3 regions of the Pseudomonas palleroniana genome follow, and region 2 is predicted to be linked to each of the others. Evidence: predicted binding sites of a transcription regulator. Region 2 holds the regulator's gene; each other region holds the start of a gene.
What was found. The regulator sigma-54, encoded in region 2, starts transcription at its own class of promoters, with help from an activator protein. The targets are predictions, from matches to a motif close to ANTGGCATNNANNTTGCTNT.
Positions count from the first base shown of each region.

Region 1 (10,593 bases), 2.5 Mb from region 2:
AGTGTTCAGTGGCTATATGATCGCCTCCTATCTGGGCCTGGTATTAGGCCAGTTGATTCTCGTGTTGCATCCTCAGCTTGGCCTGGAGCTGTTGATGTTGGTAGCGGTCTGTTTTGCCTTGTGCCTGGTGCCGGTGGCCATGACCCGGCGCATTCACCCTGCGCCGCTACATCCGGCACCGATGGAACCGCGATTCTTTATCAAGCGTGTGCCGCAGTCGTTGAGTACGGTGCTGGGGGCCGGGCTGATTGTGGGCTCCTTTTACGGTTTGGCCCCGCTGTACGCGTCCCAGCAGGGGTTGACGACTGAACAGGTCGGTGTGTTCATGGGGTGCTGCATTTTTGCAGGTTTGGTGGTGCAGTGGCCGTTGGGTTGGTTGTCTGATCGTTATGACCGCGCATTATTGATTCGCTGTTTCGCTTTGTGCCTGGCGGTGGCAGCTCTGCCGCTGGCGATCCTGACCCAGGTACCATTGGAGGTGCTGTTTGTCGCGGGTTTCCTGTGTTCGTTGGTGCAGTTCTGCCTTTACCCACTGGCCGTGGCGTTTTCCAATGACCATGTCGAAGGGGACCGTCGGGTATCGCTGACTGCCATGCTGCTGGTGACCTACGGCATCGGCGCCAGTGTCGGGCCGCTGTTGGCGGGCGTGGTGATGAAGTTGTTTGGCAGCCATATGCTGTACGCGTTTTTCAGCCTGTGCGCGCTGATTCTGGTCTGGCGTATCCGTCCGAAAGCCGTGACTAACCTGCATCAGGTTGATGATGCTCCGCTGCACCACGTAGCGATGCCCGACAGCATGTCCAGTTCACCCTTGGTGGCTGCGCTCGATCCTCGTGTCGATGAGGCGGTGGTGCAGGAGCAGATGCAAACCACCGTAGCTGAGCCTGGGGCCGACGCTAATCCGCAAGCACCGACCGAGGGGGATGCACTGGATACTCCACCCGAGCATCCAGACCCGGATAATCATCCTCATGACCTGAGCAAGGCACGCCCCTGAATATAAAAACGGGCAGATCCCATCAGGATCTGCCCGTTTTTTGACGCGAGTTTCAAGGCTTAAAAATCATCATCCTTGTCGAAGCGTCTCGCTTCACGCTGCAGCTGATACACAAACCGTTCTACCTGGCGCTGCACCAGGCCGCTCATGTTATGAAAGCGCACGCCGGCGAAAGTGGTATTGATCTTGTCTTCGAAGTGCAGATAACGCAGTTCGACGGACGTGCTCATGCTGCCAAAGGGCAGGGCAGCGATAAAGCGGTCATACACCTGACCCAGTTGCAGGCGCTCGGATATGTCGCCTTCAAAGCGCAGCTTGCAGCCGGTAGCGGAAATATCCAGTAGCTTGCCACTGATAGGGGCCTTGAGCTTTTCGCCGCCCAGCTCGATGTTCACCAGCTGTGCCAGCTTCAACGCAGCGCGGAAGGCATTGCGTCGCTGATGATAGACCACTTCGCCAGGTATGCTACCGGTGTAAATGCGGTGACCACCTTTCTCGCTGATGGCCAGCGTACCGTTGCTTTCCCAGGCAACCCGCACACCCTCATGAAAGCCTTCAATGCGGAAGGACTCGCCATTCTCGAGGTAGCGTTCGCCATCGCGGGGAATCATTTCGTCCAAGGCCAGCGTCTTGCTGTCCCGGTCAACGTCTACCAGGTAGCTTTGAAAGCGCTGGCTGCGCTCGTGGAAAGTGATGATCAGTGGATCATGGCTTTCCTGCAGCATTCGCAAAGTACTGGCGATTTCCAGAGGCGTGGTGAGGACCTTTGGTGGCTGCGGGGCATCTTCCGCATTAAGGGCGTTGAACACGGTTCTTCCATCTCCAGACAAAATACGACTACACGCAAGAAGGGGCATTTTGCCAGTATGTAGCGTGCCTTGGATAGGCGCGCGGTGAACCGGCGTCAGGCTTGGCTGCGGGTGCTTGGTTTGACCAGGCGCGAGGTCGAGCCTTGGGCGTTGTAGAGGGCCGGAGGTTCTCCGCCGTGGAGTATGCGCAACTGGTTGGCGGTCGTGGCTTGCTGAAGCTGGATCGACTGACCGTTGAGCAGGTTGGCTTCCTGGCACTGGGCGAGCAATTGATTGAGCGCGCTACTCTGGGTCAGTAGTTGATCACCGACCGAGGAATGGCTGGCCAGTTGGGCAAGGCCGTCGTGATCAGCCGGCAGGCCCAGGCTGATGAGAATTTCGCTGCGCTTCTTGCCGTGTTGTTCAAGCAGCACAATCAGCGACTGTTTGCGTGCCAGGATTTCTTCCAGCAAACGCATATCCCGGCCATACAGGGCCAGGGATTCCTCTTTGAGCAACTCGAGCAAATGTTGCGTCGGCGCCAGATCATCAATGATCAGTTGGAGCAAATGTTCGTCGTGGTGCATGGCTGGCCTTGGGTTTTAAGCGTCCAAAAGCCCAGCGCAGGCCTTTGCCTAGCGCTCGGCTTCGAAGTTAAGCAGCTTGCTGGCTACACGGTTGCTGTCGACTTTATAGCTGCCATCGGCGATAGCCTGTTTCAACTCGGCCACACGGGCTTTATTGACAACCGGTTGATCGCGCAGCGAGTCAGTGACCTTCTGCAACTGTTGAGCCTCATTGCTCAGGTGTACCGATTCCCCGCTCTGGCTGACACCGGCCGGTTCTGCCTTGGTAGGCGCAGGCTGGGACTTGGCTTCTACACTGTCCTTGGCACCACCGGTGCGCGTAGAACCGGGCAAAGCCGGGGCGTTATTCAAACGACTGAAATCAATGACCATGTTAAAAAACCTCTGGGTATTTGGACGCTTGCCATGTTTTCGGCCATACCCGGATAAACTTTAGGCGCGATTGAGAATAAACCTGAATGCGCGGATGTTCAGCCCACAGTGTAGGAAAAGCCAGCGTCCTATGCCAGTGAACTCTATAACGCCACCTCGACTTGTCCCGGTGCGGTCACCTGCGCCTTGATCACACGGTTGGAGTTGAGGTTCTTGACGCGAATCTGTTCGCTCATGCCGCCGTTGGACAGTGCCTCCCCCGGCATTTTTACTGTCAATGCGCCGCTACTGGCGGAAATCACCACCTGATCCCCCTTGCGAATCACCTCGGCCTGTTCCAGATGGACCAGCGTGATGACTTGATCGGTAACCATTGGTCGGGTCAATTTCTGCCCGATGGCTTGGTCCACCGATGTGAGATAGCCCTGGTTGATCTGGCTGATATCACGTTCGCGCAGGGCAACATCTTCGAAGCCGATGATGCCGGTGCGCTTCAGCGGGCGTGTCACCACCACGACATCGCGGAACAATTTGACTTGAGCGGGCACGAACACCGTCCAGGGCGAAGCGCCTTCACAACGGACTTTGACCGTGACGCGACCAATAGGCTGGGCAGGGCTTTCCAAGGTGGCAGTCAATTCCTTGTCGCACATTGGCATGCGCAGGCGAGGGTCTAACTGGTTGACTTGGATCTCGTAGCGTCCCGGCGTTTGTGTGGTTGTCAGATAATCTTCTACAGTGAACTCAAGAAAGCCCTGAGTGACGCCGATAAGTAGATCAGGCAATGTGACGTTGTCGGCACGGGTCGTAGCGCCTGCCGTCAAGGCAAGCAAAACCATCGTGGCGCAGAGCAGTCTGCGGTAGCGAGGGCGGGGGTGTCGGGAAACTGTCGTTTTAATGTCCATGGCCAATAAATAGCAAAGCTCGTGCCGTTTCGTGTTAGGGCGCGCGCCGCCTTGTAGGTATGGCCCAAGGTTTTAGCGTAGGAGTGCAGGCATGGCAGGTGTAATGGATTCAGTAAACCAGCGTACACAGCTGGTAGGGCAGAATCGCCTGGAGTTGTTGCTTTTTCGCCTGGACGGCAGCCAGCTATATGGCATCAACGTGTTTAAAGTTCGGGAAGTGTTGCAGTGTCCCAAATTGACGATCATGCCCAAATCCAGCCCTGTGGTGTGTGGTGTAGCCAACATCCGTGGTGCGACCATCCCGATTCTTGACCTGGCACTGGCCACAGGTTCCGCCGGTTTGCAGGACCGCGGAAGCCCGTTCGTGATCATCACGGAATACAACACCAAGACCCAGGGTTTCCTGGTGCGCTCGGTGGAACGTATCGTCAACATGAACTGGGAAGAGATCCATCCGCCACCCAAGGGCACTGGGCGCGATCACTACCTCACGGCGGTGACGCGGGTTGATAACCAGTTGGTGGAAATCATCGACGTGGAGAAGATCCTCGCCGAAGTGGCGCCGACCTCGGAGTCTATCTCGGTAGGCGTGGTCGACGCGGAAACCGCGCACAAGGCGGTATCCCTGCGCGTACTGACCGTGGATGACTCCTCGGTCGCTCGCAAGCAGGTCACGCGTTGTCTGCAAACCGTTGGCGTGGACGTGGTGGCTCTTAATGATGGTCGCCAGGCGCTGGATTACCTGCGTAACCTGGTCGATGAGGGCAAGAAGCCGGAAGAGGAGTTCTTGATGATGATTTCCGACATCGAGATGCCGGAAATGGATGGTTATACCCTCACGGCCGAAATACGCAGCGATCCACGCATGCAAAAATTGCATATCATCCTGCATACTTCATTGTCGGGTGTATTCAATCAGGCAATGGTCAAGAAGGTCGGCGCTGATGACTTCCTGGCCAAATTCCGCCCTGATGACCTGGCATCCCGGGTAGTCGACCGGATCAAGGCTGCAGATCACGGCTAGGGGATTTCCCTAGCGATCACACGATTTAAGAGGCGGTATCATTGTCTACGGGTAATTTGGATTTCGAACAGTTCCGGGTCTTCCTGGAAAAGGCCTGTGGCATATTGCTCGGTGAAAACAAGCAGTACCTGGTATCCAGCCGTCTCAACAAGCTGATGGAGCAGCAGGGTATCAAGTCGCTGGGCGAGTTGGTTCAGCGCATCCAGGGACAGCCGCGCAGTGGGCTCAAGGAAATGGTGGTCGATGCGATGACCACCAACGAGACCCTATGGTTTCGCGACACCTACCCCTTTGAGGTGCTCAAGAGCAAAGTGCTGCCGGAGGCTATCAAGGCCAGCCCGGGCCAGCGCCTGCGCATCTGGTCGGCGGCGTGCTCTTCGGGGCAGGAACCGTATTCGATCTCGATGTCTATCGATGAGTTTGAGCGAACCAACATGGGCCAGCTGAAGGCGGGGGCACAAATTGTTGCCACCGACTTGTCCGGCACCATGCTGACCAATTGCAAGACCGGCGAATACGACAGCCTTGCTCTGGGGCGTGGGCTTTCCCAGGAGCGCCTGCAGCGTTACTTTGAGCCTAAAGGGGCAGGGCGATGGGCGGTCAAGGCGCCGATCAAGAATCGCGTGGAGTTTCGCTCGTTCAACCTGCTCGACAGCTATGCCAGTCTGGGCAAGTTTGACATGGTGTTTTGCCGCAACGTGCTGATCTATTTCTCGGCCGAAGTGAAGAAAGACATCCTGTTGCGCATCCACGGCACCCTCAAGCGTGGCGGCTACCTGTTCCTGGGGGCTTCAGAAGCGTTGAACGGTTTGCCGGATCATTACCAGATGGTGCAATGCAGCCCTGGGATCATCTACCAGGCGAAGTGATGCACCCTTGAACAAAAAAATGGGAGGCCCCACACAGGCCTCCCATTTTTTCGCCTCAAAGCGGCAACATGCATTGCCGCTTTACTGGCTTCACGCGGAAGTCCATTGCCGCTTTTCTGGCATTGCCGCTTAACAGCATCCAGCAAACCCTTGAAATACGGGCCTTCGAAGAATTGGCATGAGCCTTGCTATAACCCAGATACGAAAAGCAGGTCAGCCTAAAGGTTTCCGCCATGAGCATCAGCTTCGATAAAGCGCTCGGTATCCACGAACAAGCCCTGGGCTTCCGCGCCCAGCGTGCCGAAGTCCTGGCCAACAACATTACCAACGCCGACACCCCGAACTACAAGGCTCGGGATCTGGATTTCTCCGCTGTGCTCGCGGCGCAGCAGGACAAGACCAAGAACGGCACCTTTGCCTTGAATATGACCAATAGCCGGCATATCGAAGCACAGGGCCTGAGCAGTGGTGATGAGGCGTTGTTGTATCGCACGCCGATGCAACCGTCGATCGACCAGAACACCGTCGACGCCCAGCTGGAGCAATCGGCCTATGCCGAGAACTCGGTGAACTTTCAGGCCAGCTTCACCCTGCTCAACAGTAAATTCAAAGGGCTGATGTCAGCCCTGCGTGGAGAGTAAGCCATGTCCCTGTCCAGTGTTTTCAATATTGCCGGCAGTGGCATGAGCGCGCAGACCACGCGTTTGAACACCGTCGCCAGTAACATCGCCAACGCCGAGACCGTGTCTTCGAGCATCGACCAGACCTACCGCGCCCGTCACCCGGTGTTCGCCACCATGTTCCAAGGTGGCCAGGGCAACGGCAGCGATTCGCTGTTCCAGAATCAGGATGCCGCAGGCTCCGGCGTGCAGGTGTTGGGTGTGGTCGAAGACCAGAGCAACCTTGAGGCCCGCTACGAGCCCAACCACCCTGCTGCGAACGAAAAGGGCTACGTGTACTACCCCAACGTCAACGTGGTCGAGGAAATGGCTGACATGATCTCCGCCAGCCGCTCGTTCCAGACCAATGCGGAAATGATGAACACCGCCAAAACCATGATGCAGAAGGTCCTGACCCTGGGTCAGTGATAAGGGGCGCCAAATAATGGCCATTGTTGATACCACTAATCCAGCCAACACGCCGGTTCAGGACCTGTTCAATACCAAGGTCAAGACGGCGACAGACAACAGCAGTCTCAATAACGCTGCCAAGGCCGCCACGGGTAACCAGGCACTGGGCAAGGATGCGTTCATGCAACTGCTGGTGACCCAACTGAAAAACCAGAACCCGCTGTCGCCCCAGGATAACGGCGCGTTCGTGGCGCAACTGGCCCAGTTCAGCAGCCTGGAAGGCATCAACACCCTGAATGACTCGGTGAATGCGATCTCCAGCAACTTCAGCTCGTCGCAGGCGCTGCAAGCCTCGTCGTTGGTCGGGCGCTCGATCATCACCCAGACCGACAAAGCGTTGGTCGATACCAGCAAGAGCATGACCGGCTCGGTGGCGGTGACGGCAGCGACGGGTAACGTCTCCGTCAAGATCACCGACAAGGATGGGAACGTGGTGCGCACCATCGATATGGGCGCCCAGAGTGCCGGTAATAGCAGCTTTATCTGGGACGGCAAGAACGACAAGGGTGAAGTCGCTCCAACGGGCACCTACACCTTCAACGCCACCTACAAGAATGACAAGGGCGACTCTGCTGCCCTGTTGACTTCGCTGCCCGCCACGGTGACCAGCGTGACATTGAGCAAGACCGGCGGCGAGATGCTGCTCAACCTTGCAGGTGGCATGGGCAGCGTCAAGCTGTCGCAAATTCAGACTATCGGTACATAGAGCCGGCTAAATACGGCAGAGGGAGAGAAACATGTCTTTTAATATCGGCCTTAGCGGCCTCTATGCGGCCAACAAACAGCTGGACGTGACCGGTAACAACATCGCCAACGTTGCGACCACCGGCTTCAAAACGTCGCGTGCAGAATTCGCCGACATCTACGCAGCTTCCAAGCTGGGTACTGGCCAGAACAGTGTCGGCAGCGGTGTGAGCCTGGCAGCCGTGTCCCAGCAATTCACCCAGGGTGATGTCGTCGGCAGCGGCGGCCTGTTGGATATGGCGATCCAGGGGGGCGGCTTCTTCGTCCAGAAGGGCAGTGACGGGTCGCTGGAATACACCCGTAACGGTTCCTTCCACTCGGATAAAGACGGCTTCATCGTCAACAACACCGGTACCTCGCGCTTGCAAGGCTACGCGGCGGATGCCAATGGCAACATTATCAAGGGCGCCCTGACCGACTTGCAATTGAACCTGTCGAACCTGCCGCCCAAGGCCTCCACCAAAGTGGACTCCCAAAGCAACCTGAACTCATCGTCGCCGGTGATCGACCAGACGGCCACACCGTTCGATCCCACCAAGTCCGAAACCTTCACGACCCAATACAACACCACCTTGTATGATAATCAGGGCAACTCACATTCGATGGTGCAGTACCTGGTCAAGACCGGTGGCAATACCTGGAATTCCTACACCCTAATCGATGGCCGCAACCCCGATGGTACGGCGCCGACGGGCACGGGCTCCACACCGCCGGTTGCTTCGACCTTGAGCTTTGACGGCGCAGGCAAACTCACCGGGATCGTTACTGGTGGCGCGTCCAGCACTACGCTGACCATTGCCAACTGGACCCCAGGTACAGTGACCAATGGTGTGTGGACGCCAAACGGCGCGACGGCCAACCCGACCGGTATCGCCATCAACATGGCTAACATCACCCAGTACAACTCGGCCACCTACCGTAACCCACCGGTCACCGATGGTTACGCCACCGGCCAGATTACCGGCTTGAACATTGATGGTAGCGGCGTGCTGTTCGCAACATTCAGCAACCAGCAGAGCAAGGCGATCGGCCAGCTCTCCTTGGCCAGCTTCAACAACGAGCAAGGCCTGCAGCCGGCCGGCAGCACCACCTGGAAAGAGACCTTCGCCTCGGGCCAGCCGGGTTATGACAACCCGCAAGCCGGTACCCTGGGTTCGATCGTATCCAAATCCCTGGAGAGCTCCAACGTCAACCTGACCAACGAGCTGGTGGACCTGATCAAGGCCCAGAGCAACTATCAGGCGAACGCCAAGACCATCTCCACCCAGAGCACGATCATGCAAACCATTATCCAGATGACCTGATGCATCTGGGTTGGCATGCAGTCTGAACAGGCCCCTCGTTTGAGGGGCTTTTTTTTGCGTGGGAAAACGCCCGCTGAGGAGTAAAGGAATGCTGTGGAACGCCTGAGTCCTGAATCGCCACTGAGTAGGCCAGTGACTCAATGGAGAGGCTTGGGAATGTGGAATTCAGGTGTAGTGGGGTTCGAATATGGGCGCGTGGGTTCCACGCCGGGTGTAGTGCCAGCACCGTCGCCACCTGTCGCGCCTGTTGATGAAGCGGGTGCGATCAAGAAGCTGCTCAACGAGCTGTTTGACGCCGAGCAAGGTTCCAAGTCCCAGACGGCCCGGGACGTGCGCGACAAACTCAATGCGCTGCGCGAGAAGCTGGGCGACGAGAAATTCAAGGCGCTGATTGACGAGCTGATCGCAGAGGCTTCCGCGCAGTTTCGTGAGTTTCTCAAGCGACTGTTGAAGGAATGGTTTCCGGATGCGGATGACGCCCCGCCCAGCCCATCACCGGTGTCGCCAGGCAGTGGTGGTCGTGGTCCTGGCGTGCCTAGAAGCGATTTCGGCCCCAGTGAATCCATGAGCAACAAGCCCATTACCGAAGGGGCGAAACATTTCAACTACAAGCCGGACTACAGTAATCCGGGGAAGAAACCGGACAACATCTGGAGTGGGTTCAGTCAGGGGCCGGACGGCAATTGCATCACGGTTTCCGCGATAAAGGCGGCGATGATGCAGTACGGCCAGAAGCCCACCGATGTGTACAAAGAGGTCAAGGAAAATGGCGACGGTTATGACGTGACCATGCGCGATGGCTTCAAGCTGTACTTGTCCAAGGGCGAGTTGCAACTTGCAGCGCGAGAGGCACGCTTCAGGGGGGATGACCCGCAAATGATGACCGACGCAAACTTCATGTATGCCGTGAGCGCAAAGCGGGCTCAAATGGAAAACAACGATGGCACTGCCGGACGCAGTTACCGGGCTGCATTGAACAGCTTGAACAACGGGGAAGACAGCCGGGAAGGTTTGGATCGTTTGGGGCTCAAAGGACGTTACCGGCCGGCAACTGACTCGGACTTGAGAAACAGCAAGGTGGGCACGGTGGAGTACAACGGTCACTCGATGGCCGTGATCAATGGCCGGATCGAGCTGTGGGGGCAGCGAGGTGGAGCGCCCAGGTCGGGGCTGGCGACCGTCTTGTTCTAAGCGGCCTGTCCGACTAAAGAAAACCCCCGAAAAGAAAACCCCCGATAAACCCCATTGCAGCCAGGGTCTATCGGGGGTTTTTCAATCCCGGCTGTTCAAGCCCGGGACCGGTTCAGCTTATTGGCAAGCTTCGCAATCCGGCTCATCGATCGCGCAAGCCTTTGGCACGGGGGCCGGGCCGGCTGGCGCTGCGAGAACCGAATCATCACCGTGGTTACCGCTGGAAACAGCGTTCAGCTTACCGGTGTTGATGGTCGACTTCTCGGTGCTGGTCGCGGCCAGGGCACGGAGGTAGTAAGTGGTTTTCAGGCCACGGTACCAAGCCATGCGGTAGGTCACGTCCAGCTTCTTGCCCGATGCACCGGCGATGTACAGGTTCAGCGACTGCGCCTGGTCGATCCACTTCTGACGACGGCTGGCGGCGTCAACGATCCACTTGGTGTCCACTTCGAAGGCCGTCGCGTAGAGCTCTTTGAGTTCTTGCGGGATGCGCTCGATCTGCTGCACGGAACCGTCGTAGTACTTCAGGTCGTTGATCATGACCGAGTCCCACAGGCCGCGGGCCTTGAGGTCGCGAACCAGGTACGGGTTGATCACGGTGAATTCGCCCGACAGGTTCGATTTCACATACAGGTTCTGGTAGGTCGGTTCGATCGACTGCGACACGCCGGTGATGTTGGCG
Region 1 covers NZ_CP092411.1:2,014,660-2,025,252, forward strand. The annotation lists gene MJP36_RS09200 (MFS transporter) at 1-997, shown strand, start outside; gene MJP36_RS09205 (flagellar brake protein) at 1,057-1,806, opposite strand; gene MJP36_RS09210 (flagellar protein FlgN) at 1,902-2,372, opposite strand; gene flgM (flagellar biosynthesis anti-sigma factor FlgM) at 2,421-2,744, opposite strand; gene flgA (flagellar basal body P-ring formation chaperone FlgA) at 2,888-3,649, opposite strand; gene MJP36_RS09225 (chemotaxis protein CheV) at 3,741-4,673, shown strand; gene cheR (protein-glutamate O-methyltransferase CheR) at 4,715-5,542, shown strand; gene flgB (flagellar basal body rod protein FlgB) at 5,776-6,183, shown strand; gene flgC (flagellar basal body rod protein FlgC) at 6,187-6,630, shown strand; gene flgD (flagellar hook assembly protein FlgD) at 6,647-7,378, shown strand; gene flgE (flagellar hook protein FlgE) at 7,410-8,720, shown strand; gene MJP36_RS09255 (hypothetical protein) at 8,877-9,911, shown strand; gene MJP36_RS09260 (ribonucleoside-diphosphate reductase subunit alpha) at 10,029-10,593, opposite strand, start outside.
Region 1: a site for sigma-54 is predicted at 5,715-5,734, ahead of flgB (flagellar basal body rod protein FlgB). Genes of this name have one in related genera too.

Region 2 (10,593 bases):
GGCAAGCAGCGGACATCGAACACCAGGTCGGCATCCACCGGCATGCCGCGCTTGAAGCCGAACGACTCCACGAGAAACGCGGTGCCGGGCTCGGGCTGGTTCAACAGGCGCAGCTTGATCGCGTCGCGTAGTTGGTACAGGTTGAGGCTGGTGGTGTTGATCTTCAGGTCGGCGAGGTCAATGATTGGCCCCAGCAACGTGGTTTCGTCCTCAATGGCTTCAGCCAGAGATCGATGTGGGCTGCTGAGCGGATGACGTCGACGGGTTTCCGAGAAGCGTTTGAGCAGCGTCTCTTCGTCGGCATCCAGATACAGCACGTCGCAATGAATGTGCTTGGCGCGTACTTCCTCGAGCAACTCCGGGAAGCGGGAGAGGTGGCTGGGCAGGTTGCGGGCGTCAATCGATACGGCCACCAACGGCTGCGCCAGTTCGGTATGGATCAACGCACGTTCCGCCAATTCAGGCAGCAGACCGGCGGGTAAGTTGTCGATGCAATAAAAACCGCTGTCCTCAAGAACATTGAGAGCGGTGCTTTTACCTGAGCCGGAACGGCCGCTGACGATGATCAAACGCATGATTACTGCCCGTTTTGTTCATCCAGGACAACCTGATAGAGCGCCTCGTTGCTGCTGGCGCTGCGTAGTTTGTCGCGTACTTCCTTGCGGTCGAGCATGCTGGCGATCTGCCGAAGCAGTTCCAGGTGTGCGTCGGTGGCGGCCTGTGGGACCAGTAGCACGAACAGCAGGTCGACCGGGGCGCCGTCGATGGCGTCGAAATCGATGGGCGCTTCCAAGTGCAGCAGGGCGCTCACGGGCGCTTCACAACCTTTGAGGCGGCAGTGCGGAATGGCGATGCCATTGCCAAAACCGGTAGAGCCGAGTTTTTCACGGGCAACCAGCGCCTCGAAGACATCCTGCATCTCCAGATCCGGCACTTCGCGGCTGATCAGGTTGGCAATTTGTTCGAGGGCTTTTTTCTTGCTGCCGCCCGGCACGTTCACAAGGGAACGGCCGGGGGTCAGGATGGTTTCAAGTCGGATCATGGGAGGGGCGTTAGCGACCTGTACCTTGCATCAGGTGCAGATTCTTTTCCTTATGCTTTATGAGTTGGCGGTCGAGCTTGTCGTAGAGCGAGTCGATCGCCGCGTACATGTCTTCATGTTCCGCATTGGCGACGAGCTTGGCATTCGGTACGTGCAGGGTGGCCTCGATTTTCTGCTTGAGCTTATCGACCTCCATGATGACCTGCACGTTGGTGATCTTGTCAAAATGCCCCGCAAGCTTGTTCAGCTTGCTTTCGGTGTATTCACGCAGGGGTTTGGTGACTTCCAGCTGGTGTCCACTGATGTTGACTTGCATACAGCTTCTCCTTCGTTGCCAGTGCATAAAGCGGCAGGCCGGGGTGCCTGCCACTGGAACGCTGTGGCCCGCCCGTCACATCAAACGCTTACGCTCGCTGGAAGGCGCGATCCCGAGGGACTCGCGGTACTTGGCGACGGTTCGACGGGCGACCTGAATGCCTTGTGCCTCCAGTAAACCAGCGATCTTACTGTCACTCAATGGCTTTTTCTGATTTTCCGCGGCAACCAGTTTTTTGATGATCGCGCGGATTGCCGTGGACGAGCATTCGCCGCCTTCGGAGGTGCTGACGTGGCTTGAGAAAAAGTATTTCAACTCATAAATACCCCGGGGGGTATGCATGAATTTTTGCGTGGTTACCCGGGAGATCGTCGACTCGTGCATGCCCACTGCTTCGGCGATATCGTGCAGCACAAGCGGTTTCATCGCTTCGTCGCCATACTCCAGGAAGCCGCGCTGATGCTCGACGATCTGGGTGGCCACTTTCATCAGGGTTTCGTTGCGGCTTTGCAGGCTCTTGATGAACCAGCGGGCTTCCTGCAGTTGGTTGCGCATGAAGGTGTTGTCGGCGCTGGTGTCGGCGCGGCGCACAAAGCCTGCATATTGCGGGTTGACTCGCAGGCGCGGCACCGACTCCTGGTTCAGCTCGACGAGCCAGCGCTCATTGTCCTTGCGCACGATTACGTCGGGCACGACATACTCGGCTTCGCTGGACTCGATCTGTGAGCCTGGGCGCGGGTTGAGGCTCTGTACCAGCTCGATCACCTGGCGCAGGTCGTCTTCCTTGAGCTTCATGCGGCGCATCAACTGGCTGTAGTCGCGGCTGCCCAGCAGGTCGATATAGTCGGTCACCAGGCGCTGGGCTTCGACCAGCCAAGGGGTCTTGGCGGGCAGCTGGCGCAATTGCAACAGCAGGCATTCGCTGAGTGTACGGGCACCGATGCCGGCGGGCTCGAACTGCTGGATGCGGTGCAGGACGGCTTCGATTTCGTCCAGTTCGATGTCCAGTTCCGGGTCGAATGCCTCGAGGATTTCATCAAGGGTTTCGTCCAGGTAGCCCTGGTTGTTGATGCAGTCGATCAGTGTTACGGCGATCAGGCGGTCGGTGTCGGACATCGGCGCCAGGTTCAACTGCCACAACAGATGGCTTTGCAGGCTCTCGCCGGCGGACGTGCGGGTGGTGAAGTCCCACTCGTCATCGTCGCTGCTGGGCAGGCTGCTGGCGCTGGTCTGGTAGACGTCTTCCCAGGCGGTATCCACGGGAAGCTCGTTGGGGATGCGTTCGTTCCATTCGCCGTCCTCGAGGTTGTCCACCGTAGGGGCGGTTTCCTGATAGGAGGGTTCCTGCACGTCGGAGTTGGGTTTTTGCTCGATGTTGTCGGCCAGCGGGTCCGTATTATCGAAGTCGTCGCCGTCTTCCTGGCGTTCGAGCATCGGATTGGACTCCAGGGCCTCCTGGATTTCCTGTTGCAGGTCCAGGGTCGACAATTGGAGCAGGCGGATGGCCTGTTGCAGCTGCGGTGTCATCGTCAGCTGCTGGCCCATTCTCAGGACTAGCGATGGTTTCATGGCAGGGGCTTAACACCTTATTCGCCGGCGCATTGCGCCATCCACGACAGGGCGCGTGAGCGCCAAACATAAGCAAATTATATGCCTGATATCGGGGGCTTTGCCTAGAGCGCGGTAACAATAAAAAGCCTGAGGTTTTTATTGACTACCGCGCGCATTGGCAATAGCCGTGACACCGCGGTGTTTACAAGCGGAACTCGTGGCCCAGGTACACTTCCTTGACCAGTTCGTTGGCCAGAATGGTCGCGGAGTCACCTTCGGCGATCAGTTGGCCATCGTTGACGATATAGGCGGTTTCACAGATATCCAGCGTCTCGCGAACGTTGTGATCGGTGATCAGTACGCCGATGCCCTTGGCCTTGAGGTGGTGGATGATCTGTTTGATGTCGCCAACCGAGATCGGGTCGACGCCGGCAAAGGGTTCGTCCAGCAGGATGAACTTCGGTGCGGTGGCCAGGGCGCGGGCGATCTCCACTCGGCGACGCTCACCACCGGACAGGCTCATGCCGAGGTTGTCGCGAATGTGGTTGATGTGGAATTCCTGCAGCAGGCTTTCCAGCTCTTTGCGGCGGCCATCACGGTCGAGTTCCTTGCGGGTCTCCAGGATCGCCATGATGTTGTCGGCCACCGACAGTTTGCGGAAGATCGACGCTTCCTGCGGAAGATAGCCGATGCCGGCCCGAGCACGACCGTGCATGGGCTGGTGGCTGACATCCAGGTCGTCGATCAGCACGCGACCCTGATCCGCCTGGACCAGGCCGACGATCATATAGAAGCAAGTGGTCTTGCCGGCACCGTTGGGGCCGAGCAAACCGACGATCTGGCCACTGTCGATCGACAAGCTGACGTCGCGCACGACCTGACGGCTTTTATAGGCCTTGGCCAGATGCTGGGCTTTCAGGGTTGCCATTACTCGGCCTTCTTCTTCGGCTGGATAACCATGTCGACACGCGGACGAGGTGCGCTGACCTTGTTGCCATTGGCGCGACCGGCGTTGGCGATCTGTTTCACGGTGTCATAGGTGATTTTTTCACCTTCCGTGGAGTTGCCGTCGGTGCTGATCACTTTGGCCTGGTCGATCAAAATGATGCGGTTTTGCTGGGCGTGGTACTGGATGGTCTTGCCGTAGCCCTTCATCGGTCCCGGATCGGTCGCGGCTTGCTTCTGCTCGAAGTAAGCCAGGTTGCCCACCGAGGTCACCACGTCGATGTCGCCAGCGGGGGTGCGAGTGAGCGTCACCGTGTTGCCGGTGATTTTCATCGAGCCCTGGGTAATGATCACATCGCCCGTGTAGGTAGCAATGCCTTTCTTGTCGTCCAATTGGGCATCGTTGGCCTGGATGTGGATCGGTTGCTGGCTATCGTTCGGCAGAGCCCAGGCGCTCACGCTTCCCAGTGCTGCGCCCAGACCGAGCAAAATAGGGAGGGTTTTAACGAGCCTCATACTGTCCTCTTACGTTCGATAGCAGGTGTATCCTGCTTTCTTTCAAATACGCTTTCATTCCCTTGCCAGTCGATACACCGCCAGCGCCGTCGATTCTAACGTCTTGCTCGGTCTGCGCATATTGCTGTTGTGGGAATACGGTCATGCGACTGCTGGTGATGATGGTGTCGCGCTTCTGTTCGTCGGTGCGCGCAATGCGCACCGAATCGATCAACTCTACCTGGGTGCCGTCCGGGTTGACTTCGCCGCGCAGGCTCGTGACATGCCAAGGGAACTCGGTGCCACGGTACAGGTTCATGTCCGGGTTGGTCAGCAAAGTGACCTCGGACGCTTTCAAATGTTCGACCTTGTCCGCCGTCATCTCGTACTGCACCTTGCCGTCGGGCAGGAACTGCACGCTGTAGGCGTTGGTTGCGTAATAGTCGATAGCGCCTGCATCAACCTGCACGACAGGTTTGTCGAGGAAGCGCTCCGGGCTGATATTCCAGTAGCCCACCGCCAGGAAGATCGCGGCGATGACTCCGAATAACAGGAAGTTGCGAATCTTTTTGCTCAGCATAAAACGCTCTATAGGTAGGCGGCGTGGGCCGCTTCAAGACTGCCCTGGGCGCGCAGGATCAATTCGCAGAACTCGCGGGCGGCACCTTCACCGCCACGGGCAGTGGTGACGCCATGCGCGTGTTCACGCACAAAAGCTGCGGCGTTCGCGACGGCCATGCCCAGGCCCACCCGGCGAATGACCGGCAGGTCGGGCAGGTCATCGCCCAAGTAGGCGACCTGCTCATAGCTTAGGTTGAGTTGGCCAAGAAGCTCGTCCAGAACCACCAGTTTATCCTCACGGCCCTGATAGAGGTGAGGAATCCCCAGGTTTTGTGCGCGGCGTTCCACAACGGGTGTCTTTCGACCGCTGATAATCGCGGTTTGCACGCCCGCGGCCATCAACATTTTGATGCCTTGGCCATCAAGCGTGTTGAAAGTCTTGAATTCGCTGCCATCCTCGAGGAAATACAGGCGGCCATCGGTCAGCACGCCATCGACGTCGAAAATCGCCAGTTTGATGTTCTTTCCGCGTTGCAGCAGGTCGTCGGTCATTTACATCACTCCCGCACGCAGTAAGTCGTGCATGTTCAACGCGCCAATCGGGCGGTCGTCGCTGTCGACTACCACCAGCGCGCCGATCTTGTGGTCTTCCATGATCTTCAGGGCTTCGGCCGCGAGCATTTCCGGGCGGGCCGTCTTGCCGTGGGGCGTCATCACCGCATCGATGGTTGCGGTGTGGATATCAATGGTACGGTCCAGGGTTCGGCGCAGGTCGCCGTCGGTGAAGACTCCGGCCAGGCGTCCGTCGGTCTCCAGGATCACGGTCATGCCCAGGCCCTTGCGGGTCATCTCCATCAACGCGTCCTTGAGCAACGTGCCGCGTTGGACGTGGGGCAGTTCATCGCCGGCATGCATGACGTTTTCCACCTTCAGCAGCAGGCGACGGCCCAGGGCGCCGCCCGGGTGGGAGAACGCGAAGTCTTCAGCGGTAAAGCCGCGAGCCTCCAGCAGCGCTACGGCCAGGGCGTCGCCCATGACCAGGGCCGCGGTGGTCGAAGAGGTCGGAGCCAGGTTCAGTGGGCAGGCTTCATGGGCCACATGCACGTTCAAGTTGACTTCGGCAGCCTTGGCCAGCGTCGATTCCGGGTTGCCGGTGAGGCTGATCATCTTGATGCCCAGGCGCTTGATCAGCGGCAGCAAGGTCACGATTTCGTTGGTGGTGCCGGAGTTGGACAGCGCCAGGATGATGTCATCCTTGGTGATCATGCCCATGTCGCCATGGCTGGCTTCGGCCGGATGTACAAAAAACGCGGTGGTGCCGGTGCTTGCCAGTGTGGCGGCAATCTTGTTGCCGACATGGCCGGATTTGCCCATGCCGACCACGACAACGCGGCCCTTACTGGCCAGGATCATCTCGCAGGCACGCACGAAATCCGCGTCGATATGGGCCAGTAAACCTTCTACGGCTTCCAGTTCGAGGCGAATGGTACGTTGTGCGGATTGAATGAGGTCGCTGGATTGGCTCATGTCTGAAGTCGTATAGCCTGACGAAAAGTCGGCGATTATAGCGGTAATGATCAATTCCCTCACGCAAGTTCGTCAGGCTTTATTCGTTGAGCGCTTGAGATTCGTGCTCAGCAACGTTTTTTCCCTGTCGTGAATCTGAACAAGCGCTGTTCCGGCCTTGGGGGCGCTGTACCAGCAGTGATATAGTTCGCCGCCAGTTCGGTCCGCTCAGCCCATGTGGATAATTATTGCGCAGGCGTTGCTAACGAAAGTCGCATACCGGGTGTCTGAGTGAAAGGCTGCATCCCAAGGAGATTAGATGAGTGCCGATAACGCCTACGCGGTCGAGCTGAAGGGCCTTACCTTCAAGCGCGGGACGCGCAGCATCTTCAATAACGTCGATATTCGCATTCCCCGTGGCAAGGTCACGGGAATCATGGGGCCTTCCGGCTGTGGCAAAACCACCTTATTGCGCCTGATGGGCATGCAATTGCGCCCCAGTGCCGGTGAAGTGTGGGTCAATGGCCAGAACCTGCCGACGCTGTCGCGCAGCGATCTGTTCGATGCGCGCAAGCACATGGGGGTGCTGTTCCAGAGCGGCGCGCTGTTTACCGACCTCGATGTTTTCGAAAACGTAGCGTTTCCGCTGCGGGTGCATACCCAGCTGTCCGACGAGATGATCCGTGACATCGTGTTGTTGAAACTGCAGGCCGTTGGCCTTCGTGGTGCCATCGACCTGATGCCCGACGAGTTGTCCGGCGGCATGAAACGCCGTGTCGCCCTTGCGCGGGCTATTGCCCTCGACCCACAAATCCTCATGTATGACGAGCCTTTCGTCGGCCAGGACCCCATCGCCATGGGCGTGCTGGTACGCCTGATCCGCTTGCTCAATGATGCGCTGGGGATCACCAGCATCGTGGTGTCCCACGATCTGGCCGAGACCGCGAGCATCGCTGACTACCTCTATGTAGTGGGTGATGGCCAGGTGCTGGGGCAGGGTACGCCGGAGGAGCTGATGAATGCCGATAACCCGCGTATCCGCCAGTTCATGACCGGCGATCCCGATGGCCCGGTGCCTTTTCACTTTCCGGCAGCGGACTACCGCTCAGATCTTCTGGGGAAGCGCTGATGCGCAAGACATCTCTTATCGAGAAGGTTCGCCTTTTCGGCCGCTCAGGCATCGACATCGTCGAAGTGCTGGGTCGCTCGACTATTTTCCTGTTTCACGCCTTGCTCGGTCGCGGCGGCATCGGCGGCGGCTTTGGGTTGCTGGTCAAGCAGCTGCATGCGGTCGGCGTGATGTCCCTGGTGATCATCGTCGTCTCGGGCGTATTCATCGGCATGGTGCTGGCGTTGCAGGGCTTCAATATTCTTTCCAGCTACGGTTCGGAGCAGGCGGTAGGGCAGATGGTCGCCCTGACGCTGCTGCGTGAGCTTGGTCCGGTGGTCACCGCGTTGCTGTTCGCCGGGCGCGCCGGTTCGGCGCTGACTGCCGAGATCGGCAACATGAAGTCCACCGAGCAACTGTCCAGCCTGGAAATGATCGGCGTAGACCCGCTCAAATACATTGTTGCCCCGCGCCTGTGGGCCGGCTTCATTTCCCTTCCATTGCTGGCGATGATTTTCAGCGTGGTGGGTATCTGGGGCGGTTCTTGGGTGGCGGTGGACTGGCTGGGGGTCTATGACGGCTCCTACTGGGCCAACATGCAAAACAGCGTGACGTTCAGTGGCGATGTGCTCAACGGCATCATCAAGAGTATCGTTTTCGCCTTTGTAGTGACCTGGATCGCCGTATTCCAAGGCTACGACTGTGAACCCACCTCAGAAGGGATCAGTCGCGCCACCACCAAGACCGTTGTGTACGCCTCGCTGGCCGTACTGGGCCTTGACTTCATTTTGACCGCCTTGATGTTTGGAGATTTCTGATGCAAAACCGCACTGTGGAAATCGGTGTCGGCCTTTTCTTGCTGGCTGGCATCCTGGCTTTACTGTTGCTGGCGCTGCGCGTCAGCGGCCTTTCGGCCAGCCCCACCGCCGATACTTATAAACTTTACGCATACTTTGACAATATCGCCGGTTTGACGGTCAGAGCTAAAGTGACCATGGCCGGTGTGACCATCGGCAAGGTCACGGCAATCGATCTGGATCGCGACAGCTTCACCGGTCGAGTGACCATGCAAGTGGATAAGAAGGTAGATAATCTGCCGACGGACTCCACTGCATCTATCCTCACTGCGGGTCTGCTGGGCGAAAAATACATCGGTATCAGCGTGGGCGGGGAAACAGCCCTGCTCAAGGATGGTTCGACAATCCACGACACACAGTCGTCGTTGGTGCTTGAAGACCTGATCGGTAAATTCCTGCTCAATACGGTCAATAAAGACGCCAAATGAGGAACCTGTTCATGATCTCTACCTTGCGACGCGGCCTGCTGGTACTGCTTGCAGCGCTGCCGCTGATGGCCAACGCGGCAGGTTCTGCGCACGATCTGGTGCAGGACACGACCAACAAGATGCTGGCGGACTTGAAAGCCAACAAAGAGCAATACAAACAAGACCCAAGCCAGTTCTACAACGCCCTGAACACTATTGTCGGGCCTGTGGTTGACGCCGAAGGCATTTCCAGAAGCATCATGACGGTCAAGTACTCGCGCAAGGCAACCCCAGCGCAGATGCAGACCTTCCAGGAAAACTTCAAGAGGGGCCTGTTCCAGTTCTACGGCAATGCGCTGCTTGAGTACAACAACCAGGGCATTACCGTTGCTCCGGCCGGCGATGAGTCGGGCGACCGCACCAGCGTGAACATGAGCGTCAAAGGCAACAACGGTGCCGTCTACCCTGTGCAGTACACGCTGGAGAAGGTCAACGGCGAGTGGAAGCTGCGCAACGTGATCATCAACGGCATCAATATCGGCAAGCTGTTCCGTGACCAGTTCGCCGATGCCATGCAGCGCAACGGCAACGACCTGGACAAGACCATCAATGGTTGGGCGGGTGAAGTGGCCAAGGCCAAGGAAGCTTCCGATAAAGAAGCTGGGAAGTCCGCGCAATGACCGAGTCGGCTGTTCGTCTTGGCGATGCCGGCGAGCTGCTGCTCAGCGGCGTGCTGGACTACCGCACCGGGCCTGCGCTGCGCAAGCAGGGCCAGGCGTTGATCAAGTCCAGCACCGCGCCCGCTCTGGTGCTCGATTGCTCGGCGGTGACCAAGTCCAGCAGCGTCGGCTTGTCGTTGTTGCTGTGCTTCATGCGGGATGCCGAGGCTGCTAAAAAGCCTGTGAGTATCCGCGCGTTGCCCGAAGATATGCGTGAAATTGCCCAGGTCAGTGGCCTGACCGAGCTGTTGGCGCATCCTTAATAGCTATTATCAAGAAAGCCCCCCGTCAGAGTCCTGCTATGCGGGGTTCGCAGGCGCGGGGCTTTTTTGTATGATGTGCGACCCGTGCGCACTGGGCGCCGATAGAGGTTGAGCATGCAGGCCCTAGAAGTTAAGAGCTTCCTTGAAGGAAAGCTGCCGGAAACGATCGTAGAAGTTGAAGGCGAAGGCTGCAATTTCCAGCTGAACGTGATTAGCGATGAACTGGCGGCATTGAGCCCGGTCAAGCGTCAACAGCAGATCTATGCCCATTTGAACCCGTGGATCACCGATGGCAGCATCCACGCGGTCACTATGAAATTTTTCAGCCGCGCGGCTTGGTCCGAGCGCACCTGAGCCCCCAAGGCGTCGAGATTCTTATGGATAAATTGATTATTACCGGTGGTGCCCGCCTTGATGGCGAGATTCGCATTTCCGGTGCGAAAAACTCCGCCTTGCCGATCCTGGCAGCGACCCTGCTGTGCGATGGCCCGGTGACTGTGGCCAACTTGCCGCACCTGCACGACATCACCACCATGATCGAACTGTTCGGTCGCATGGGTATCGAGCCGGTCATCGACGAGAAACTGGCGGTCGAAATCGACCCGCGCACCATCAAGACCCTGGTTGCCCCGTATGAATTGGTGAAAACCATGCGTGCGTCGATCCTGGTACTGGGCCCGATGGTTGCCCGTTTCGGCGAAGCCGAAGTGGCCCTGCCTGGCGGTTGTGCCATCGGTTCGCGCCCGGTTGACCTGCACATCCGTGGCCTTGAAGCCATGGGCGCGATCATCGACGTCGAAGGTGGCTACATCAAGGCCAAGGC
Region 2 covers NZ_CP092411.1:5,678,905-5,689,497, reverse strand. The annotation lists gene rapZ (RNase adapter RapZ) at 1-575, opposite strand, end outside; gene ptsN (PTS IIA-like nitrogen regulatory protein PtsN) at 578-1,042, opposite strand; gene hpf (ribosome hibernation-promoting factor, HPF/YfiA family) at 1,053-1,358, opposite strand; gene MJP36_RS25570 (RNA polymerase factor sigma-54) at 1,434-2,927, opposite strand; gene lptB (LPS export ABC transporter ATP-binding protein) at 3,112-3,837, opposite strand; gene lptA (lipopolysaccharide transport periplasmic protein LptA) at 3,837-4,370, opposite strand; gene lptC (LPS export ABC transporter periplasmic protein LptC) at 4,357-4,929, opposite strand; gene MJP36_RS25550 (KdsC family phosphatase) at 4,938-5,462, opposite strand; gene MJP36_RS25545 (KpsF/GutQ family sugar-phosphate isomerase) at 5,463-6,437, opposite strand; gene MJP36_RS25540 (ATP-binding cassette domain-containing protein) at 6,736-7,545, shown strand; gene mlaE (lipid asymmetry maintenance ABC transporter permease subunit MlaE) at 7,545-8,342, shown strand; gene mlaD (outer membrane lipid asymmetry maintenance protein MlaD) at 8,342-8,809, shown strand; gene MJP36_RS25525 (MlaC/ttg2D family ABC transporter substrate-binding protein) at 8,821-9,468, shown strand; gene MJP36_RS25520 (STAS domain-containing protein) at 9,465-9,770, shown strand; gene MJP36_RS25515 (BolA family protein) at 9,885-10,124, shown strand; gene murA (UDP-N-acetylglucosamine 1-carboxyvinyltransferase) at 10,148-10,593, shown strand, end outside.

Region 3 (10,593 bases), 2.7 Mb from region 2:
AACCACCAACTGTCACGGTCGCCCAGCGCCTTGAAGTAATCGGCCATGGCTTTGGGTTTCGGGCGTTCAGGGGCGTTGCGGGCGAGCCAGGCGAAGACGATCAGGGTCAGCACCAACGGAATCAGCGCAAAGCCGAACACGTTGCTCCAGCCGAACGCCGCCGCGAGGACCGGTGCCAGCAAGGCGGCGAACACCGTGCCTGAGTTACCTGCGCCGGCGATGCCCATGGCCTTGCCCTGGTGTTCCGCAGGGTACCATTGGGACGCCAAGGGCAGCGCCACTGCAAACGACGCACCGGCCATGCCCAGGAATACGCCCAGCAACAAGGCTTGTTCGTAGCTGTGGATCCCCAGTTTCCAGGCACCGAACAAGGCACTGATCACAATCACCTGGCCAATCAGTCCGGCGGTCTTGGGCGACAGCCTGTCGGCCAGCATGCCCATGACAAAGCGCAGAGCCGCGCCCGCCAGGATCGGCGTGGCCACCACCAGGCCGCGTTGTTGGGTGGTCAGGTGCAGGTCGGCGGCGATTTGCACCGCCAGCGGGCCGAGCAGGTACCACACCATGAAACTCAGGTCGAAATACAGGAACGCGGCGAACAGGGTCGGGGTGTGCCCGGATTTCCAGAAGCTTGATTTCATCACGCACCTCAACGGTTGGGAGTCTGTAAGAAGGCCGAGTGATGGAGCTGCCGACCGTGGCCGCCCCATCCGCCCCATGCGCTGGGGCCAAAACGAAAAAACGCCGCCACCGGGTTTGCGAGGGCAAACCGGGTGGGCGACGTCTTTGTCGTGGAGGGGCAACCGCCGTTGGTTACCTGTGATGAATGCTTAGCAAGAGCTGCGCCAGTTCAGCCAAGCAACTCGCTCATGGCGATGATCTGTTCCGCCACCTGAATCAGTTTTTGCTGGCGGCTCATGGCTTGGCGGCGCATCAGGGTGTAGGCCTCTTCTTCATTACAGTGCTTCATTTTCATCAGCATGCCCTTGGCCAGTTCGATGCGTTTGCGCTCGGCCAACTGCTGGTCACGCGCCTGGAGCTGGGCGCGCAGGGCCTGGTCGCTCTCAAAGCGCGCCATGGCCACGTCGAGGATCGGTTGCAGGCGCTGGGCCTGGATACCTTCGACGATATAGGCGCTGACGCCGGACTTGATCGCCTGGCGCATCACACTCGGATCATGCTCGTCGGTGAACATCACGATCGGCCGTGGCTGATCGCGGCTTAACAACACCACTTGCTCCATCACATCGCGGCCGGGCGACTCGGTATCGATCAGGATCACATCCGGGCGCACCGTTTCGACGCGCGCGGGCAGGTCGATGGTCAGGCCGGACTCATCGATTACCTCGAAACCGGCCTCGGTCAGTGCGGCCTTGAGCCGGCCGACCTTGCTCGGGGTGTCGTTGATCAACAGGATTCGCAACATCGGGCACCTCCTGTCAGCGCAGAGCCTGGCGGTTCGCAGGTTCGGCCATGGCGTGCAGGCGGAAGCTGCGAGCGTAAGCGGCGGGATCGGAGCCGTCCCAGACCTTGCCGTCGATCAACTGGCTGCTGCGCATGTCTTCGTTGTTCGCGTGCACGCCCACCGCTTGGGCGGCTTGGCGATACAGCTTCAGTTGCTGCACCTGACGCGCCGTGCCGAGGTAGTCGGGGTCTTCCCGCAGCAGGCCCCAGCGGCGGAATTGGGTCATGAACCACATGCCGTCGGACAGGTACGGCAGGTTCACCTCGCCCTCGGCGAAAAAGCGCAACCCGTGGGGATCTTGCCAACGGTTGCCCAGGCCATCGTCATACACACCGAGCAGACGCGGCTCTATGCAATCGAGCGGTGCGTCGAGGTAGTCGCGGGCGCTGAGCAGCTGTGCGGTGGAGCGCCGGTTTTCCTGGCTGTTTTCGATGAAGCGGCTGGCTTCCAGGATGGCCATCACCAGCACACGCGCCGTGTTGGGGTACTGGTCGACGAAGGCTTGGGTGCAGCCGAGCACTTTTTCCGGGTGGTCCGGCCAGATCGCCTGGGTCGTAGCCAGCGTAAAGCCCTGGCGCTGTTGTACCGCGCTGGCGCACCAGGGTTCGCCGACACAAAAACCATCGATTCGCCCGGCTTGCAGGTGCGCGACCATCTGCGGCGGCGGTACGACCACGCTGTCGACATCCTTAAGGGGATGAATGCCCTGGCTCGCCAGCCAGTAATACAGCCACATGGCGTGGGTGCCTGTGGGAAAGGTCTGGGCGAATGTCAGTTTTGTTCGGCTTTGGTGCACGTGGCGTTCCAATGCCTCAGGAGTGACCACGCCTTGCTGCTGCAAAGCGGGGGACAGGTTGATGCTCTGACCGTTCTGGTTGAGCCCCATCAGCACGGCCATCTCGGTAGGCGTTACGCCGCCAATGCCCAGGTGTACCGCATAGATCAGCCCGTACAGGCTGTGGGCGGCGTCCAGCTCGCCGCTGACCAGTTTGTCGCGCAGAGTGGCCCAGGATGCCTGGCGCTTGAGGTTGAGTGTGAGCCCATACGGCTGGGCAAACCCCTGAGTGGCCGCGACCACCAGGGAGGCGCAATCGGTCAAGGCCATGAAGCCCAGGTCGAGGCTGCTTTTTTCCGGAGCGTCGCTGCCGTTGACCCAGGCCAGCGGATCTGAACTCTTCATCAACACCTACCTTTTTCTCTCACAAAAAAGCGCCGTTCCTACAGATGGCCGCGCAGGCCATTGCAGGGTAACGACGCCTTTGTCCGTAAGCCCGCTCCGTCGTTGGTGCGCGCTCAGATACAGAGTGCATAGCAAGGCACATGCCACGGGCTGCCGTCAGTTTTTCATCAAGATTGAGCGCTGCCTGCCTTTCAGTATGGCCGCCTCTTAACGCCGCTCTGCCGAGGAAAACCCAAGGTGCATGCTGATTTCCCTGCAACGAGGCTCCGCCTCCGGTTGCGCAACGGGCTGTTGTGCGCGGTGCTGTTGCTGGGCAGTTTCGCGGCCCGGGCCGAGGCTTATCAGGCCAGGGATGAAAGCCTACAGGCGCTGTTGGGCGAGCTGTCGGTGGCACTGGGCATGCCTGTCGTGACCAGCCGGGAAGCGTCTGGCAGACGGGTGAGCGGGACGTTCGATTTCAGCGCGCCGCAACAGGCCCTGGAGGCGCTGGCCCGGCAGGAAGACCTGATCTGGCATAGCGATGGGCAAGGGCTGTACGTCTACGCTGCCGCAGAGGCGAGAAGCCTGGCGGTAGGGCTGCGCCATATTGCTGTCGACGCGATGCGTCGGGCAATGCGGCGTACGGGGTTGGATGAGTCGCGCTATCCGCTGCGTGAGAACGGGGCGCGCACGTTTTATGTGTGGGGGCCGCCGAACTATGTCGAGCAAGTGTTGCGGCTGGCCCAATTGATGGACCGGCCACGCCGAGATGTGCGCCTGGGTAAGTTCTCATTGGCAGTGGTGCAGGTGTTCAACACGCATGTGGAGGATCGCCAATACGGGGCCGGCGCCAACCCGGTGCGTTCGCCGGGGATGGCATCAATGATTCTGGCGCTGTTGTCCAGCGAGCAGAAAAGGTTACTGGCCGACGGGAGCCTTGCCCTGACCGCCTACCCGGATACCAACAGCCTGTTGATCAAGGGCAAGCCTGTCCAGGTGCGGCTGATCGAAAAGCTGGTTGCCGAACTGGATGTCCCCAAGCGACCGAATGAGATTTCGGTCTGGCGAGTGGGCATGGCTCAAGGTGAGCCCACGCCGGCGTCTGGGCCGCCGCCCTTGACTGCGGCGCAGTATGAGCGCGTGCAGCGTGCGTTTGTCCGACCCGGGCGCGAGCCGCCTCCGTGAACCAGCGTGGTTTATTCGCTCGGCAGCGAATTGTCTTACCGGGAGTGGCCAAAAAGCGCCGTTCGAATGGGTTTTTTCCTAACGCGGGCCGTAAGACAGGTTTTTATAGTCGTGAGGTTGGCGGCGAGCCGGTACAGGAAATAAGGATTGGAATGTCAGTAGTCGGATGCAGAGGTACGCATGCCCGTGATGATTGAGCTCGCGACGCAGACCCTCGTCTTTGCTCACTGGACCCTGCACCCTGATGGCCGGTTGACAGGCGGGGAGGCGGATATTCAGTTGCCACCCAAGGAGGGGCAGGTGCTGCGATTGCTGCTGGCCTCGGCCGGCACGCTGGTGACCAAGGACCGTTTGCTGGAGCGGGTGTGGCCCCGCGGGGAAGTGGCTGAGGAGTCACTCACGCGCTGCATCTATGCCTTGCGCAAGCATTTGCGCGGCGACAAGGCGTTTATCAAGACGATCTACGGCCGAGGCTATCGTTTTACCTGTCCGGTGCAGGTTGAAGGGTCTGAGCGTGGGCGATTGACGCACGTGTGTCCGGGCTGTGGGCAGTTGAGCCATGTATAAGCGGTGGGGCCAAGCCGTGTTGTTGAGCCTGTTGATGGGCAGCCAGACGGCGTTGGCTTATTGCTGGGAGGAGGTTGCCGGTCGCTATGACCTCGAACCGGAGTTGCTCCAGGCCATTGCTGCCGTCGAGTCGGGTTATCGTGCCGGGGCGATGAACTACGCCAACCGTAATGGCACGCGTGATATCGGCTTGATGCAGATCAACAGCATTCATTTGCCGCGCTTGCGCAAGCTGGGCATCACCGAAGAGCGGCTGCTGAATGAGCCTTGCCTGTCTGTCGAGGTCGGCGCCTCGATACTCGCCGAGTTTATCCAACGCTTCGGCTACAACTGGACGGCTGTCGGCTCATACAACGTGGGGGCGGGGGCAGGGCCCAAGCGCGATGCATTGCGCCTGCAATACGCGCAGAAGATCTGGGCGCGCTATGAGGCGTTGGTCGCCAATCGCTACTGACGATTGGGCCGCACGCCTCGCATGCGGCCTATGACCCCGGCTATAATCGCCGCCACCTTTCGCCGCCATCCGAGTCTAGCCCGCCCATGTATACCCTGGCCCGCCAGCTGTTGTTCAAACTTTCCCCGGAAACCTCCCATGATCTGTCCCTGGACTTGATCGGTGCCGGTGGCCGCCTGGGTCTCAATGGCCTGGTATGCAAGGCTGCGGCGAAAGTGCCGGTGTCGGTGATGGGGCTCGAGTTCCCTAACCCGGTCGGCTTGGCTGCGGGCCTGGACAAGAACGGCGCGGCCATCGACGGTTTTGCGCAGCTGGGTTTCGGCTTTGTCGAAATCGGCACCGTGACCCCGCGCCCGCAGCCGGGTAACCCCAAGCCACGCATCTTCCGCCTGCCGGAAGCCGAGGCGATCATCAACCGCATGGGCTTCAACAACCTGGGGGTCGATCATCTGCTGTCGCGGGTGCAGGCGGCGAAGTACAAGGGCGTCCTGGGGATCAATATCGGCAAGAACTTCGACACGCCCGTGGAGCGTGCGGTGGATGACTACCTGATCTGCCTGGACAAGGTCTACGCCCATGCCAGCTACGTCACCGTCAACGTCAGTTCGCCGAATACCCCGGGCCTGCGCAGCCTGCAGTTCGGTGACTCCCTCAAGCAATTGCTCGAAGCCTTGCGCCAGCGCCAGGAAGACCTGGCGGTGCGTCATGGCAAGCGCGTGCCTTTGGCAATCAAGATTGCCCCGGACATGAGTGATGAAGAAACCGTGCTGGTGGCTCAGGCCCTGATGGACTCGGGCATGGACGCGGTGATCGCGACCAACACGACCCTCAGCCGCGTCGGTGTTGAGGGTCTGGCGCATGGGGATGAGGCGGGTGGCCTGTCGGGTGCGCCGGTACGGGACAAGAGCACGCACATCGTCAAGGTGCTGGCGGCTGAGCTGGCCGGGCGTTTGCCGATCATTGCCGTGGGCGGTATCACCGAAGGCAAGCATGCTGCCGAGAAGATCGCGGCCGGCGCCAGTCTGGTGCAGTTGTACTCCGGTTTCATCTACAAAGGGCCGGCACTGATTCGCGAGGCGGTGGATGCGATCGCGGCGAGCGGGCTTGCGTCGCGCTGAGCTCACCGCGCTCTTTGTAGTGAGCGGGCTCGCCCTAATGCCAGTCAGTTAAGGCTTAACGCTGTCACTGTGGGAGGGGGCTTGCTCCCGATAGCGGTGGGTCAGTCGATAAACTGCTGGCTAGCACACCCTCATCGGGAGCAAGCCCCCTCCCACAAGTTATTCATCGTCCGTTCTATCGCTTAACTGACTGGCATTAGGGCTTGCCCCGCGCGGCGGTGTGTCAGGCGGCTCAAACTTACCTGACACACCGCAGCGCGGGGCAAGCCCGCTCACTACAAGAGCAGCAATAAAAAGGGCTCCATAAGGAGCCCCTGGGCCGAAGCCCGCCGCCCGAATGGGGCGTGCGTGGTTAATTCATTACAGCTTCAAAAGTGTCGTGTCGGAGTTAAGTGCCCTGATTAGCCGACGGCGTGAAGTTCGTTGAGTCTGTGGATGCCCGCAGTGCCAGTCATACCGTCCCAGTTGTCGCCGCGTCCTTCTCGCCAGCCGTTGATCCAGGCTTGGCGTACCGACGGTAGAGTAAAAGGGCAAAGCTCACGGGATTTTCCATGAACGCCATATTGATATCCGCGTAAAAATGCTCTTTCCAACGGATCACGCTTAAGTCTTCTCATAGGGTGTTTCCCTCACTTGTTGACTGTCTTGATATCCTTCAGCCTCATCCGAGGCCGGGCAGAGTTTTTCTGCCGTTGGTGGGCTCGCTGCCGGCGTGGCGAGCCAATGTGTCGGCGTCGTTACGGCGCCAACCTGTGTTGAGTTCTAACCAATAGGTCACATGGATTCAATGATCGTTTTGTCATAAGCACGTAACGATAACGATGCTATAGCCATAAGCTGGGATGGCTTTTCGCCCCATTTATCGGGCAAAGCCAGCTATGATGTGCCTTGCGAAGCGGATAGGTTTAATCCTTTAGTGAGAATGTCCGCCCGTTGCAGTCGGTTATTATTCGACGAAGGGTCGGAATATTACTTTCTGTTACAGCCAATTGTTTATCTGCCCCGTCAATTCAAGGCCCAAAAGCCCGGCAGCCGGGGTGGAACGGCACATTCGTGCCACGCGAGCACTCTTCGAGAAAAGTGCTTGATTGAAAACCGAGCCGGCGATGCGTCGCCCGTTCACTGATTGCTGAAAAGCCTGGAATGCCCATGTCGGACCGTTTTGAACTCTTCCTCACCTGCCCCAAGGGCCTTGAAGGCCTGCTGATCGAGGAAGCCGTCGGGCTTGGCCTTGAGGACGCCCGTGAGCACACCTCGGCCGTGCGCGGCATGGCCGATATGGAAACCGCCTACCGCCTGTGCCTCTGGTCGCGCCTGGCCAACCGTGTGTTGCTGGTACTCAAGCGCTTCCCGATGAAGGACGCCGAAGACCTCTACCATGGCGTGCTGGATATCGAATGGGCTGACCACATGGTCCCGGATGGCACCCTGGCGGTGGAATTCAGTGGCCATGGTTCCGGTATCGACAACACCCACTTCGGCGCGCTGAAGGTCAAGGATGCGATCGTCGACAAACTGCGCACCCCGACCGGCGAACGCCCGTCCATCGACAAGATCAACCCGGACCTGCGTATTCACCTGCGCCTGGACCGTGGCGAGGCGATCCTGTCCCTCGACCTGTCCGGCCACAGCCTGCACCAGCGCGGTTACCGCCTGCAGCAGGGCGCCGCACCGTTGAAGGAAAACCTGGCGGCCGCGATCCTGATCCGTGCCGGCTGGCCGCGCATTGCCGCCGAGGGCGGCGCGCTGACCGACCCGATGTGCGGTGTGGGCACCTTCCTGGTGGAAGGCGCGATGATCGCTGCCGACATGGCGCCCAACCTCAATCGTGAACTGTGGGGCTTCACCACCTGGCTGGGTCACGTCCCGGCATTGTGGAAGAAACTGCATGCCGAGGCCGCTGAACGTGCCGCCGTCGGCATGAACAAAACCCCGCTGTGGATTCGGGGCTACGAGGCTGATCCTCGTCTTATCCAGCCGGCACGCAATAACATCGAACGCGCAGGCCTTAGCCATTGGATCAAGGTGTACCAGGGCGAAGTCGGCACCTTCGAGCCGCGCCCGGACCAGAACCAGAAAGGCCTGGTGATCTGCAACCCACCCTACGGTGAGCGTCTGGGTGATGAAGCCAGCCTGTTGTACCTCTACCAGAACCTAGGCGAGCGCCTGCGCCAGGCCTGTATGGGCTGGGAAGCGGCGGTGTTTACCGGCGCGCCGGACCTGGGCAAGCGCATGGGGATCCGCAGCCACAAGCAGTATTCGTTCTGGAACGGTGCCTTGCCGTGCAAATTGCTGCTGATCAAGGTCAACCCGGACCAATTCGTCACGGGCGAGCGCCGCACGCCCGAGCAGCGTCAGGCCGAACGTGAGCAAGCCGCCTACGATCAAGCCCCGGCCGAGCCGCAAGAGCGCCAGTACAACAAGAACGGTAACCCGATCAAGCCGGCCCCGGCTCCTGTGGTCGAGCAGGCACGCTTGAGTGAAGGCGGGCAGATGTTCGCCAACCGCCTGCAGAAAAACCTCAAGCTGCTGGGCAAGTGGGCCAAGCGCGAAGGCGTGGATTGCTACCGCGTGTACGACGCCGATATGCCGGAATACTCCATGGCCATCGACCTGTACCACGACTGGGTGCACGTGCAGGAATACGCCGCGCCGAAATCCATCGACCCGGAAAAAGCCTCCGCGCGCATGTTCGATGCGCTGGCGGCCATTCCCCAGGCGCTGAACGTCGACAAGAGCCGCGTCGTGGTCAAGCGTCGCGAGCGTCAGAGCGGCACCAAGCAGTACGAGCGTCAGAGCGCCCAGGGCAAGTTCACCGAAGTCAGCGAAGGCGGCGTGAAGTTGCTGGTCAACCTCACGGATTACCTGGACACCGGTCTGTTCCTCGACCACCGTCCGATGCGCTTGCGCATCCAGAAAGAGGCCGCCGGCAAGCGCTTCCTCAACCTGTATTGCTATACCGCCACCGCCAGTGTGCACGCGGCCAAGGGCGGCGCGCGCAGTACCACCAGCGTCGACCTGTCCAAGACCTACCTGGACTGGGCGCGTCGCAATTTCTCCCTAAATGGCTTCTCCGACAAGAACCGCCTGGAGCAGGGTGATGTGATGGCCTGGCTGGAGGCCAGCCGCGATGAGTTCGACCTGATCTTCATCGACCCGCCGACCTTTTCCAACTCCAAGCGCATGGAAGGCATCTTCGACGTGCAGCGTGACCACGTGCAGTTGCTTGACCTGGCCATGGCCCGCCTGGCACCGGGAGGCGTGCTGTACTTCTCCAACAACTTCCGCAAGTTCCAGTTGGAGGACAACCTCAGCGAACGCTATGCGGTCGAGGAAATCAGCGACAAGACCATCGACCCGGATTTCGCACGTAACGCGAAGATCCACCGGGCCTGGAAAATCACCGCGCGCTGATTGCCGCAGCGCAGTGCACCTGAAAGCCGCAAACCTGAATTTTCCAGGTTTGCGGCTTTTTTACGCTGGTCAAATTCCGGACCGATGGCTATAACTTAATCCCTAGCCAAAGTGACACCCCCGCACGCTGGCGTTGTGAGTGTTGCCTATGCCTTTACCCGCTGCCCGCCCGAAAATCCTAGGCTTTATCAGTGAGCAGGCGTCGGCTTGGCTGGTGGCATTGGTGGTATTACTGGCAGGCTGCGCGCTGACGGCGGTTGTCGCGTGGGCGGCTGCCGACCTTTATCAGCAACAGGTGCGCCAACGTTTCCAGTTGCTGGTCAATGAGCGTTCTACACGCATTCAGGAACGTTTCGAGGACCAGGAGCAACGCCTGGGCAGCCTGCGGCGTTTCTTCATCAACTCCGCTGATGTCTCTCGCGAAGAGTTCGACGGCTTCGCCCAGCCCTTGCTGTTGCATACCCGCGCCTATGCGTGGGCGCCCCGGGTATTTCGCGAGCAACGCGCTCCGTTTGAGCAAGAGATCTCCCGACAGCGCGGCAGCCCTTTTGTGATCCGTGAACTCAATGCGGCGGGCAATTTGGCTGCGGCACCCGAGCGCGATGAGTACGTCCCGGTGCTGTACAGCCAGACCCAGAGCCTGCTGGGCTCACCCCTGGGGTTTGACCTGCTGGCCCAGCCCCTGCGCCGTTCGGTCCTTGAGCGTGCGCAAAAAAGTCGCAAGCCGGCAGTGTCCCAGCCGATGCAACTGGTGGGGGTGGAGCCCGCCTACGCAGCCGGCGTGTTGTTGGTGTCGCCGGTGAGCAAAACCCCGGACGCCGAGCCCTACGGGTTTGTGATGGCGGTGATCAGCATGCGTCAGCTGGTGGCCGAAGGTTTGCCCAAGTCGACACGCGACAACCTGGTGATGCAGATCGTCGACACCTCAGATGATCAGGAACGTGTGCTGTATGCCTCCAGTAATTCGGTGGGCGACAGCGGCCTGGCCGCTGCCCGCCGGATCACCCTGGGCGACCATGTCTACATCCTGAGCCTGCGTGCCAGTAAGGTATTCGACCAGGCCAACCACTCTTCGATGAACATGATCCTGACCATGGGCGTGCTGCTCAGTCTCTTGCTCAGTGCCTTGCTTTACGTACTGGTCAGCCAACGCCAGCGCGCCTTGAAACTGGTGGAGCAGCGCACCGTGCAGTTGCGCCTGCGCGAGCAAGAATTGCGCGGCGCGCATGGC
Region 3 covers NZ_CP092411.1:2,190,672-2,201,264, forward strand. The annotation lists gene MJP36_RS10080 (nitrate/nitrite transporter) at 1-641, opposite strand, end outside; gene MJP36_RS10085 (ANTAR domain-containing response regulator) at 851-1,426, opposite strand; gene MJP36_RS10090 (CmpA/NrtA family ABC transporter substrate-binding protein) at 1,440-2,645, opposite strand; gene MJP36_RS10095 (secretin N-terminal domain-containing protein) at 2,922-3,809, shown strand; gene MJP36_RS10100 (winged helix-turn-helix domain-containing protein) at 3,990-4,376, shown strand; gene MJP36_RS10105 (transglycosylase SLT domain-containing protein) at 4,369-4,830, shown strand; gene MJP36_RS10110 (quinone-dependent dihydroorotate dehydrogenase) at 4,917-5,948, shown strand; gene rmf (ribosome modulation factor) at 6,350-6,565, opposite strand; gene rlmKL (bifunctional 23S rRNA (guanine(2069)-N(7))-methyltransferase RlmK/23S rRNA (guanine(2445)-N(2))-methyltransferase RlmL) at 7,098-9,362, shown strand; gene MJP36_RS10125 (sensor domain-containing diguanylate cyclase) at 9,511-10,593, shown strand, end outside.
Region 3: a site for sigma-54 is predicted at 2,774-2,793, ahead of MJP36_RS10090 (CmpA/NrtA family ABC transporter substrate-binding protein). Genes of this name have one in related genera too.